4 regions of the Streptomyces sp. NPDC050759 genome follow, and region 2 is predicted to be linked to each of the others. Evidence: riboswitches for the same ligand, from Rfam matches in the RefSeq annotation. Region 2 holds a riboswitch; each other region holds the start of a gene.
What was found. Region 2 has a riboswitch for cyclic di-AMP ahead of ACIBJB_RS35615 (M23 family metallopeptidase). Riboswitches for the same ligand answer to the same signal wherever they lie in the genome.

Region 1 (2,190 bases), on a different contig from region 2:
TGTGAAGTGGGACTTCAACCGCTGCTTCACGGATGCGGGCTGGCCCGGCGACCCCTATCCGCAGCGTCTGTGGGTCGACCATGTCCGCGGCTTCTATGCCCTTTTGGACCGCTTGCGCCAAGCTCACCCGGGCGTCGCCTTCGAGTCCTGCTCGGGTGGCGGCGGCCGGATCGACCTCGGGGTGCTCAGCCGCACCGACCAGGTGTGGACCTCGGACAACACCGACCCGCTCGACCGTCTCGCGATTCAGTACGGCTTCAGTCAGATCCACCCCGCGCGCGTGATGGCCGCCTGGGTCACCGACAGCCCCAACACCCAGCTCAACGACCGGGTGAGCTCGCTGCGGTTCCGGTTCGTGAGCGCGATGGCCGGGGTGCTCGGGGTCGGCGGGGACCTCGCGGAGTGGACCGAGGAGGAGCTCGCCGAGGCCGGGCGGTGGGTGGCTCTCTACAAGGAGATCCGGCCCTTGGCGCAGCGCGGTGACCTCTACCGGCTGCGGCCTCCACGGGGCGGGCTGAGCGCGGTGCAGTACGTCCTCGGGGACGAGACCGTCGTCCTCGCCTGGCTCCAGGCGCAGCAGTACGGCGAGCCCGTCCCGGCGCTGCGGCTGCGCGGACTCGACCCGACAGCGTCGTACGAATGCCCTGAAACGGGCGAAGTGCACCGAGGGGCCGTATTGCTGCATCACGGACTTCGTACCGGTTTGCGTGGCGACCTCGATGCGACGGTTATCCGACTGCGCCGCATCTAGGGCTTCTGTCCGAATTAATAGCTTCCTTCCAACTCCTTCCGGAATCAGGGTTCCTGTGAATTCGTGACGTGAGGAGCGTCATATCCGTGACGGTGCGTCGCGCGTCATGTTCACGTAATTCGCAGGTTTTACAAGGGGATTCGGGCTGGGTAACGGGCGTCCGATTTACGCAGGGTGACCGGTAATTTTCTCAAGCGATCAACAGGAACGCACGCACAGGGAACCTCTCACTTGTCCCTTTGCGTCTTGTTCGCTTACGTTCGCCACCGATCCGGTCGGACGCCCAATCCTGCCGCCGAACGGATTCCGCTCACTCACTCACCCGTGCACGGCAGGAGCGGGGGACCCACAGGTAGTTCCGCCTGTTCCGGTCTCCGGAACGGCTTGGGGTTAAGTCGCGTCTCGACGCGGCCGGGCATCTCCAGCCCGCACCCGACAGCTCACCTCGCAGGCGCCGGAGAGGAATTCACCATGCCCGCGAAGGGTAAGCACCGCCGTCCGAAGTCCCAGCGCTTCGCCCGCTCGATAGCCGTCGCCGGAACTGGAGGCGCCGCTCTCGCCCTCCCGCTCATGGGGGCCACCGGCGCTCACGCCGCCACCTCCCAGTCCGTTTCGGAAAAGGCCGTTCAGTCGCTTCCGGTCACGCAGAAGTCCGCCGAAAAGGCGGCCGCGAAGAAGGATGCCGCGAAGGCCTCGACGGTGCGCACCTATTCGGTGCGCGCCGGCGACTATCTCTCGAAGATCGCCGATGAGCAGAACGTCAGGGGCGGCTGGAAGAAGCTGTACGCCGACAACCGTTCGGCCATCGGGGACGACCCGTCGCTGATCCACCCAGGTCTGAAGCTCTCGATCGGCAAGAAGGCCAGGACGAGCACGACGAAGACCGAGTCCTCCGCTTCCTCGTCTTCCTCGAAGGCGAAGAAGACGGAGAAGGCGGAGTCGAAGTCGTCCTCGAACTCGACGGCCGCCACCCAGAGCTCGGCCACCATCAGCTCCAGCGGTTACACCCTGCCGGTCACCGGCGCCACGATCGGCACTGGTTACCGCGTGGCGGGCAGCATGTGGTCCAGCGGCTACCACACCGGCGTCGACTTCGTCGTCCCGACCGGCACCTCCCTCAAGGCCGTGGCCGCGGGCACGGTCGTCTCCGCGGGCTGGGGCGGCGCCTACGGCAACCAGGTCGTCATCAAGCTCAACGACGGCTACTACGCGCAGTACGCCCACCTGTCCCAGCTCTCCGTCTCGGCCGGCCAGACCGTGACCGAGGGTCAGCAGGTCGGCCTCTCCGGCGCGACCGGCAATGTCACCGGCCCGCACCTGCACTTCGAGATCCGCACCACGCCGGACTACGGCTCCGACGTGGACCCGGTCGCCTACCTCCGCTCGAAGGGCGTCGCCGTCGGCTGACCCACGCCCCCTGTGCCACCGAAGGCCGGACC
Region 2 (2,190 bases):
CGGGCCGGCCGCGCCCGGTGCCGCCGGTGACCGCCGACGACACCGGCCGGGTCGTCATCGTGGACCGCCCCGGCGCCGTCCAGACGCAGCTGCTGATCGGCCGCATCGGTCCCGACCGGCACGCACGCGTGTGGCCCGCGCAGGTGCTCGGCACGTACTGCCTCGGTGGCACCCTCACCTCCCGCCTGGACCGCGTCCTGCGCGAGGAGAAGGGCTACACCTACGGGGTGCGCTCGTTCGGGCAGGTCCTCAGGTCCGCCCCGGACGGTTCCGGCGCCGCGATGCTCGCCATCAGCGGCTCCGTCGACACCCCGAACACCGGTCCCGCCCTGGACGACCTGTGGAAGGTGCTGCGCACGCTCGCCGAGGGCGGCCTCACCGACGCCGAGCGCGATGTCGCCGTACAGAACCTCGTCGGGGTCGCGCCGCTCAAGTACGAGACCGCGGCGGCCGTGGCGAGCACGCTGGCCGACCAGGTCGAGCAGCACCTCCCGGACGACTACCAGGCGACCCTGTACCAGCAGCTCGCCGCGACCGGCACCGTCGAGGCCACCGCGGCCGTCGTGAACGCCTTCCCGGTGGACCGGCTGGTGACGGTCCTGGTCGGCGACGCGGCCGCCATCAGGGAGCCCGTCGAGGCCCTCGGCATCGGCGAAGTCAAGGTCGTGACGGCCGAGTAGAGGAACCCGACCTCGGGGGCCCTGGTGACGTAAGCGTCATCAGGGCCCCCTGATGTCCGAATTGGGCAGGAGGTTGCCTGTCTGCCCTGTGGGATGCGCTACAAAAGCCGTGATCCGTTTGGGGATTGAAAGTGGCCCCGCTTAGCGTCCTCTGGGCTGTCCGTCAGGCACTGCGCCGCGTCCGCGGCACCGGACAGTCATCGCCGAGTCCCCGCATGGCGCGAGCCAGGGGAGCCGGGGACCCACACCACACGTCCCTGGGGTGAATCGGACGCCCGCGCGAGCCGCGAGGGAGTCCGTAGGAGACCTTCCTGCTCCGAACCCGTCAGCTAACCCGGTAGGCGAGAAGGAAGGAAAGGACCAGCCACCACATGGCGTTCACCTGCGCCACCGGGAAGCACCGTCGTCCCAGCCGCATGAAGCGCACCACCGCCCGCGCGGCGGGAGTCGCGGCCCTCGCCACGACCGGCGTCATCGGCACCATCGCAGCTCCGGCGTTCGCCGCCGACAACTCCGTCGAGCAGACCGGCCTCATGCCCGTCGTCAGCGCGGGAGACTCCCTCGCCGACCAGCTCGACGCCCAGGCCGAGGCTCAGGCGCAGGCCGCCGCGCAGAAGAAGGCGGCGGCGGAGGCCAAGCGCAAGGCCGAGGCGCGCGCCAAGGAGATACGCGAGGCCAAGGAGCGCGCCGCCCGCGAGGCCGAGCGCAAGCGTCTCAACAGCTTCGTCGTCCCGATCTCCGGCTCCTACATCTCGACCGGCTACAAGACCGGCGGCTCCCTGTGGTCGTCCGGCAGCCACACCGGTGTCGACTTCCACGCCGCGAGCGGCACCTCGGTCCACGCGGTCGGCCGCGGCACCGTCGTGGAGGCCGGCTGGGGCGGGTCGTACGGCAACGAGATCGTGATCAGGATGGCCGACGGCACGTACACCCAGTACGGCCACCTGTCGTCCATCGGCGTCTCGGTCGGCCAGTCGGTCACCCCGGGCCAGCAGATCGGACTGTCCGGCGCGACCGGCAACGTGACCGGGCCGCACCTGCACTTCGAGGCGCGCACCACCGCCGAGTACGGCTCGGACATCGACCCCGTCGCATACCTGCGCGCGCACGGCGTGAACGTCTGACGACCCACCGCGCGATCTCCGCGAGGCCCCGGCTCCCCGAGCCGGGGTTTCGTCGTTTCCGCGGCCCCGTTGTCCAAAAAATATCCCCGGATTCCGGTCCGCCGTCGGAAATTCCCGCTCATTGCAATAGAGTCACTGAACACACGTCAATCGGCGACGTTTCACGGGGATTAAGACGGAGGTCGGACATGCGTATTCCGGCGCACTCGGTATGCACGGCGATCCGGGACGACATCGTCGCCGGTGTCTACGAGCGCGGCAGCCGGCTCACCGAGGAACTGCTCGCCCGCCGCTACGGCGTCTCCCGTGTCCCGGTCCGGGAGGCCCTGCGCACGCTGGAGGCCGAGGGCTTCGTGGTGACGCGGCGGCACGCGGGCGCGTGCGTG
Region 3 (2,190 bases), on a different contig from region 2:
CCTGGACTACGGCCTCGTGGACGCGATCGTCCCGAGCCGCAAGTCCTCGCGCACCGCGCCGGACGCGAGGTGAGCCGTAGATGGTGCCGGACCTTCCCCCGTTGCCCGCGCTCACGCGCGCCGAGGGCGAGCTGATCGACCGTTATCTCGACGTGGTCGACCTGCTGGGCCGGATCAACCCGGCCCGGCGCGAGGACACCTATGGCGGACTGCGCGCCGCGCAGGCGCTGGTGAGCAGGGCGGCCGAGCTGCGCGACGCGCTCGCGGTGATGCACGGCCGGGGCGAGCGCGAACTGCACGCCGCGACGCTGGCACGAGCGCTTCGGGTGCTGGACGGCGAGCGGCGCACGTCCCGGGTCACCGTGCCGCCCGAACCCGGCAATTGACGCACCGACAGTGTTTCCGGGCGTCCTGCGGTCTGACGGGGCGTCCGGAGGGCCTTTGAAACGGACCAAACGACGTACCACCATTTGCAGGAGGCGCGGCTCCTTTTTCACGCCCCCTCAAGTTGCGCAACGCGCGTAGTGCGGGCGCGGAATGAGGAGTTTCTGTGCTGGTCCGGGGGCCATCGAGGCCCTCGACACCCCTTGGTTCGAAGGGGTGTCCACCCGAACGGGTGAGTGGTGAGTAACAACACAAACCCCCGGTTCCGTTGGGTTTTTGGGACATCCGTGCGCCAAGATCCCTGTCTGACGACAAGCCCCCGCCGCAGCGGCGGGGCGGTCCGGGCGGACGCCGAGTCCTGCCGCCGCCCGGATGACCGGTCGACAGAAGTGGATCGGCAGGAGTGGAGGACCCAGGCACGACGGGTCGCCGGAACGGTCACGCCATGACCGGGCCGAGCAGCCCTTGGGGTGAAGCCGCGTCAGCGGCCGGGCAACTTCGCCAGCCCGAATCCGACAGGTCATCCTTCACAGGCGGCTGACGAAGGGTTGCGCATGACTGCGCTCAATCGTGTCCCGTCGCTGATGGTCCGGGCCGGTACGGCCTCGGCCTTCGCCATCGCCGCCGTGGGCGGCTCCGTCGTGGTCCCGGGCGTCGCAGCCGACGCCGCCGCCGCGACGCCGGCGACGAAGGCACTCAAGGTCGCGGCTTCCAAGAAGGGCTCGCCGTACAAGTACGGCGCCACGGGGCCCCGCCGCTTCGACTGCTCAGGGCTCACGCTGTACTCGTTCAAGAAGGCGGGCAAGAAGCTCCCTCGTACGGCGGCCCAGCAGTACAACAAGACCCGCCACATCGGCTCAGGCAGCCGCAAGGCCGGTGACCTGGTGTTCTTCCACTCGGGTTCGAACGTCTACCACGTCGGCATCTACGCCGGGAAGGGAAAGATCTGGCACGCCCCGAAGACCGGGGACGTGGTGAGGCTGCAGAAGATCTGGACGAAGAGCGTCTGGTACGGCCGGGTCAAGTGACGCCCCCGAGGGGGTGGCGGCGACCTGACCTCCCGCCGCCCCCTCGGGTCTCCCCGCACGCGTGACACGGGCTCAGGTGGTTACCCGTGGCGTCATGGCCGACCACCGCCCGTGCACCGCCCGCAACGAGACCCCGCTGGAGCGCGCCGACCGCAACTTCGGTGAGCTGCTCCAGGAACTGCGCGTCACCCAGACCGGGGTGCAGATCCTCTTCGCCTTCCTGCTGACCCTGGCCTTCACGCAGCGCTTCCCGTCCCTCGACGCCTTCCAGCGCGCCACGTACGTCACCACACTGCTCCTCGCGGTACTCGCGGCGGCCCTGTTCACCGCGCCCGCCGCCCTGCACCGCTCGCTCTTCCAGCGCGGTGCCAAGCCCCGCATCGTGCAGGTCTCCTCCCGGCTCGCCACGGTCGGCATGGGGGTCCTGGTGCTCGCGTTCACCGGGTCGGTGCTGCTCGTGGTGGACGTGACCACGGGCCGGGCCGGCGGAGTGGCCGCGGGCGCGGCGACCCTGCTGGTGTGCCTGGGCCTGTGGGGGCTGCTCCCCCGGCTGGTCCGGCGGGCGGGCCTCACCGAGGAACGCAGGACGGCACAGCCGTCCCCGGCGCCTCCGTCCGCGCAGCGCGAGGTGGTCAGGCCGCGAGCAGCGGCTCGGCCAGGAGCATCACCCCGAGAACCGTCAACGCGCCTCCGGTGACCCCGGCGACGGCCCGGGCGGCCCGCGGCCGGCGCAGCCACCGCCCCAGCCGGTCCACGAGCACGGCCACCGCCGGGAACC
Region 4 (2,190 bases), on a different contig from region 2:
CGCCACCGACCTGGACGGCACGCTGCTGCGCGCCGACGACACCTTCTCCGACCGGTCGTTGGCCGCGCTCGCGCGGGTGGCCGCGGGCGGGGCCCGGCATCTCGTCGTGACGGGACGGCCGGCGCCCAGAGTGCGGCCGCTGCTCGACGACCTGGGCAGCACGGGGCTCGCGGTGTGCGGGCAGGGCGCGCAGGTGTACGACGCCGGTGCGGACCGTCTGCTGTGGTCGGTGACCCTGGACCAGGAGCTGGCCGAGACCGCGCTCGGGAAGATCGAGGCCGAGGTCGGGCAGGTGTACGCGGCCGTGGACCAGGACGGTGTCGACGGGCTCACTCTCATCGAGCCGGGCTATCTGATGCCCCACCCGACCCTGCCGGCCGTGCGGGTCGACCGGCGCGACGACCTGTGGTGCGAGCCGATCAGCAAGGTGCTGCTGCGCCATCCCTATCTGTCCGACGACGAGTTGGCGGTGACGGCGCGCTCGGTGGTGGGCTCGCTGGCCACGGTCACCATGTCGGGGCCCGGGACCGTCGAACTCCAGCCATGCGGCATCACCAAGGCGACGGGCCTCGCGCTGGCCGCCGAACACCTGGGCCTGAGGCCGGAGATGACGATCGCCTTCGGGGACATGCCCAACGACATCCCCATGTTCGACTGGGCGGCCCACGGCGTCGCGATGGCCAACGCCCACCCCGAACTCAGGGCCGTGGCCGACGAGGTGACCCTGTCGAACGAGGACGACGGCATCGCCGTCGTCCTCGAAAGACTGTTTCCCGGGGCCTAGTAGGCGCCGAAGACGTTGTCGATGGACCCGTACCGCTGGGCCGCGTAGTTGCAGGCCGCGGTGATGTTCGCGACCGGGTCGTACGGGTCCCACGAGGTGTTGGCCACGTGGTAGGCGTTGAAGGTCGGGTCGATCACCTGCAGCAGGCCCTTGGAGGGCGTGCCGGCGGCCGCGTTGGAGTCCCAGAGGTTGATGGCGTACGGGTTGCCGGAGGACTCGCGGATGACGTTGCGGTAGATGCCGTCGTAGGAGCCGGGAATGCCGTGCTCCGCCATGACGGCGAGGGAGGCGCGGATCCAGCCGTCCAGGGTGTTGGAGTAGCCGAGCGTGGTCGCGGTCTGCAGGGGTGGGGTGGCCGCGGACGCGCTGGTCGCGCCGATGAGGGGGAGCGCGAGTACGGCGGCTCCGGTGCCGGCGACGGCGAGCTTGCGGACGAGACGGCTGGTACGGGGACGTCGGTGCTGAGCGGCAGCAGACATGGCGAAGTTCCTCTCCGGCGCCTGCGAGGTGAGCTGTCGGGTTCGGGCTGGAGTTGCCCGGCCACGCCTACGAAAGGCATGACTTCACCCCGAGCCGTACCGGTATGTCCGAAGACGCCCGGTCCGGCGGCTTACCTGGGTCCCCCGCTCCTGCCCTGGTTTCTCGGTGGGTGTACGGGCGGTGGCAGGATTCGGCGTCCGCCCGACAGGCCGGGAACGTATGCGAGAGCACATGTCCGGAACAAGTGGCGAATTCACATGCGAGGCCTATTGACCTTGAGAGGAGGCATTTGGGGCACTTGATCCTTTGCGGTCGCCAACCCTCAACTGGCATGTCGGCAAAGGCGGATCGAAAGATTCCGGATCGGCGTCCGTCCACCTGTCCGCGTGGGCCAAGTCACAGCCGAGCGCAAGAGGTGTAAAACGGTCAAGAATGCCCAACTCGTAGTCAACCGGCTGTCCGTGGGATCCGCTGCTCCCCTGTCCGGTGGAGGGCCGCCTCACCGCCGTCGGTGCGGACGACCTCGCTCGAGGTGCGGAAGTCCGTCCCGTCGCAGGTGTACCCGGGGGGCCTGACGCCGAGCGGCTCGCACGGCTCGGGCTCCTCGAACGCGACGTCCGAGGAGGCTTCACGCGCGCGTACCGGCAGTTCGAGGAAGCTGCCCGCCGGCTCCGGCGGCCGGGCGGGAACGCGTGCCCGTGTGCTGCGGGGAGCGAGAGCGGACAAGGACAGCAGGGCCCTGGAGGCCGTACGGCACCGTCGTCACGTTCGGGGAAGGCCATGTCGGCCCGTGCGGCCATGCACCGATGAGCCCGTATGCGCCCGACGGGCAGGTGCTCGACGAGACTGAGGACCGGGTCGTGCCGGCCGTCCACCGCGAGGACGGCCGCGTCGATCGCGCCGTAGTCCTCGCAGACGCTGCCGTC

Region 1: another riboswitch for cyclic di-AMP. It lies ahead of ACIBJB_RS15220 (peptidoglycan DD-metalloendopeptidase family protein); the one in region 2 lies ahead of ACIBJB_RS35615 (M23 family metallopeptidase).
Region 3: another riboswitch for cyclic di-AMP. It lies ahead of ACIBJB_RS19980 (C40 family peptidase); the one in region 2 lies ahead of ACIBJB_RS35615 (M23 family metallopeptidase).
Region 4: another riboswitch for cyclic di-AMP. It lies ahead of ACIBJB_RS34105 (transglycosylase SLT domain-containing protein); the one in region 2 lies ahead of ACIBJB_RS35615 (M23 family metallopeptidase).

The regions. Positions count from the first base shown of each region.
Region 1 is NZ_JBITGI010000004.1:370,195-372,384, reverse strand. Features, by position in the region: gene ACIBJB_RS15225 (alpha-galactosidase) at 1-751, shown strand, start outside; cyclic di-AMP (ydaO/yuaA leader) riboswitch at 1,049-1,218, shown strand; gene ACIBJB_RS15220 (peptidoglycan DD-metalloendopeptidase family protein) at 1,223-2,158, shown strand.
Region 2 is NZ_JBITGI010000015.1:129,996-132,185, forward strand. Features, by position in the region: gene ACIBJB_RS35610 (M16 family metallopeptidase) at 1-680, shown strand, start outside; cyclic di-AMP (ydaO/yuaA leader) riboswitch at 872-1,038, shown strand; gene ACIBJB_RS35615 (M23 family metallopeptidase) at 1,052-1,804, shown strand; gene ACIBJB_RS35620 (GntR family transcriptional regulator) at 1,993-2,190, shown strand, end outside.
Region 3 is NZ_JBITGI010000006.1:123,318-125,507, reverse strand. Features, by position in the region: gene ACIBJB_RS19990 (ATP-dependent Clp protease proteolytic subunit) at 1-73, shown strand, start outside; gene ACIBJB_RS19985 (hypothetical protein) at 81-386, shown strand; cyclic di-AMP (ydaO/yuaA leader) riboswitch at 724-935, shown strand; gene ACIBJB_RS19980 (C40 family peptidase) at 939-1,412, shown strand; gene ACIBJB_RS19975 (DUF6328 family protein) at 1,507-2,109, shown strand; gene ACIBJB_RS19970 (LysE family translocator) at 2,045-2,190, opposite strand, start outside.
Region 4 is NZ_JBITGI010000014.1:129,452-131,641, forward strand. Features, by position in the region: gene ACIBJB_RS34100 (HAD family hydrolase) at 1-784, shown strand, start outside; gene ACIBJB_RS34105 (transglycosylase SLT domain-containing protein) at 781-1,263, opposite strand; cyclic di-AMP (ydaO/yuaA leader) riboswitch at 1,267-1,442, opposite strand; gene ACIBJB_RS34110 (hypothetical protein) at 1,712-1,990, opposite strand; partial or broken gene ACIBJB_RS34115 (CocE/NonD family hydrolase) at 1,959-2,190, opposite strand, start outside.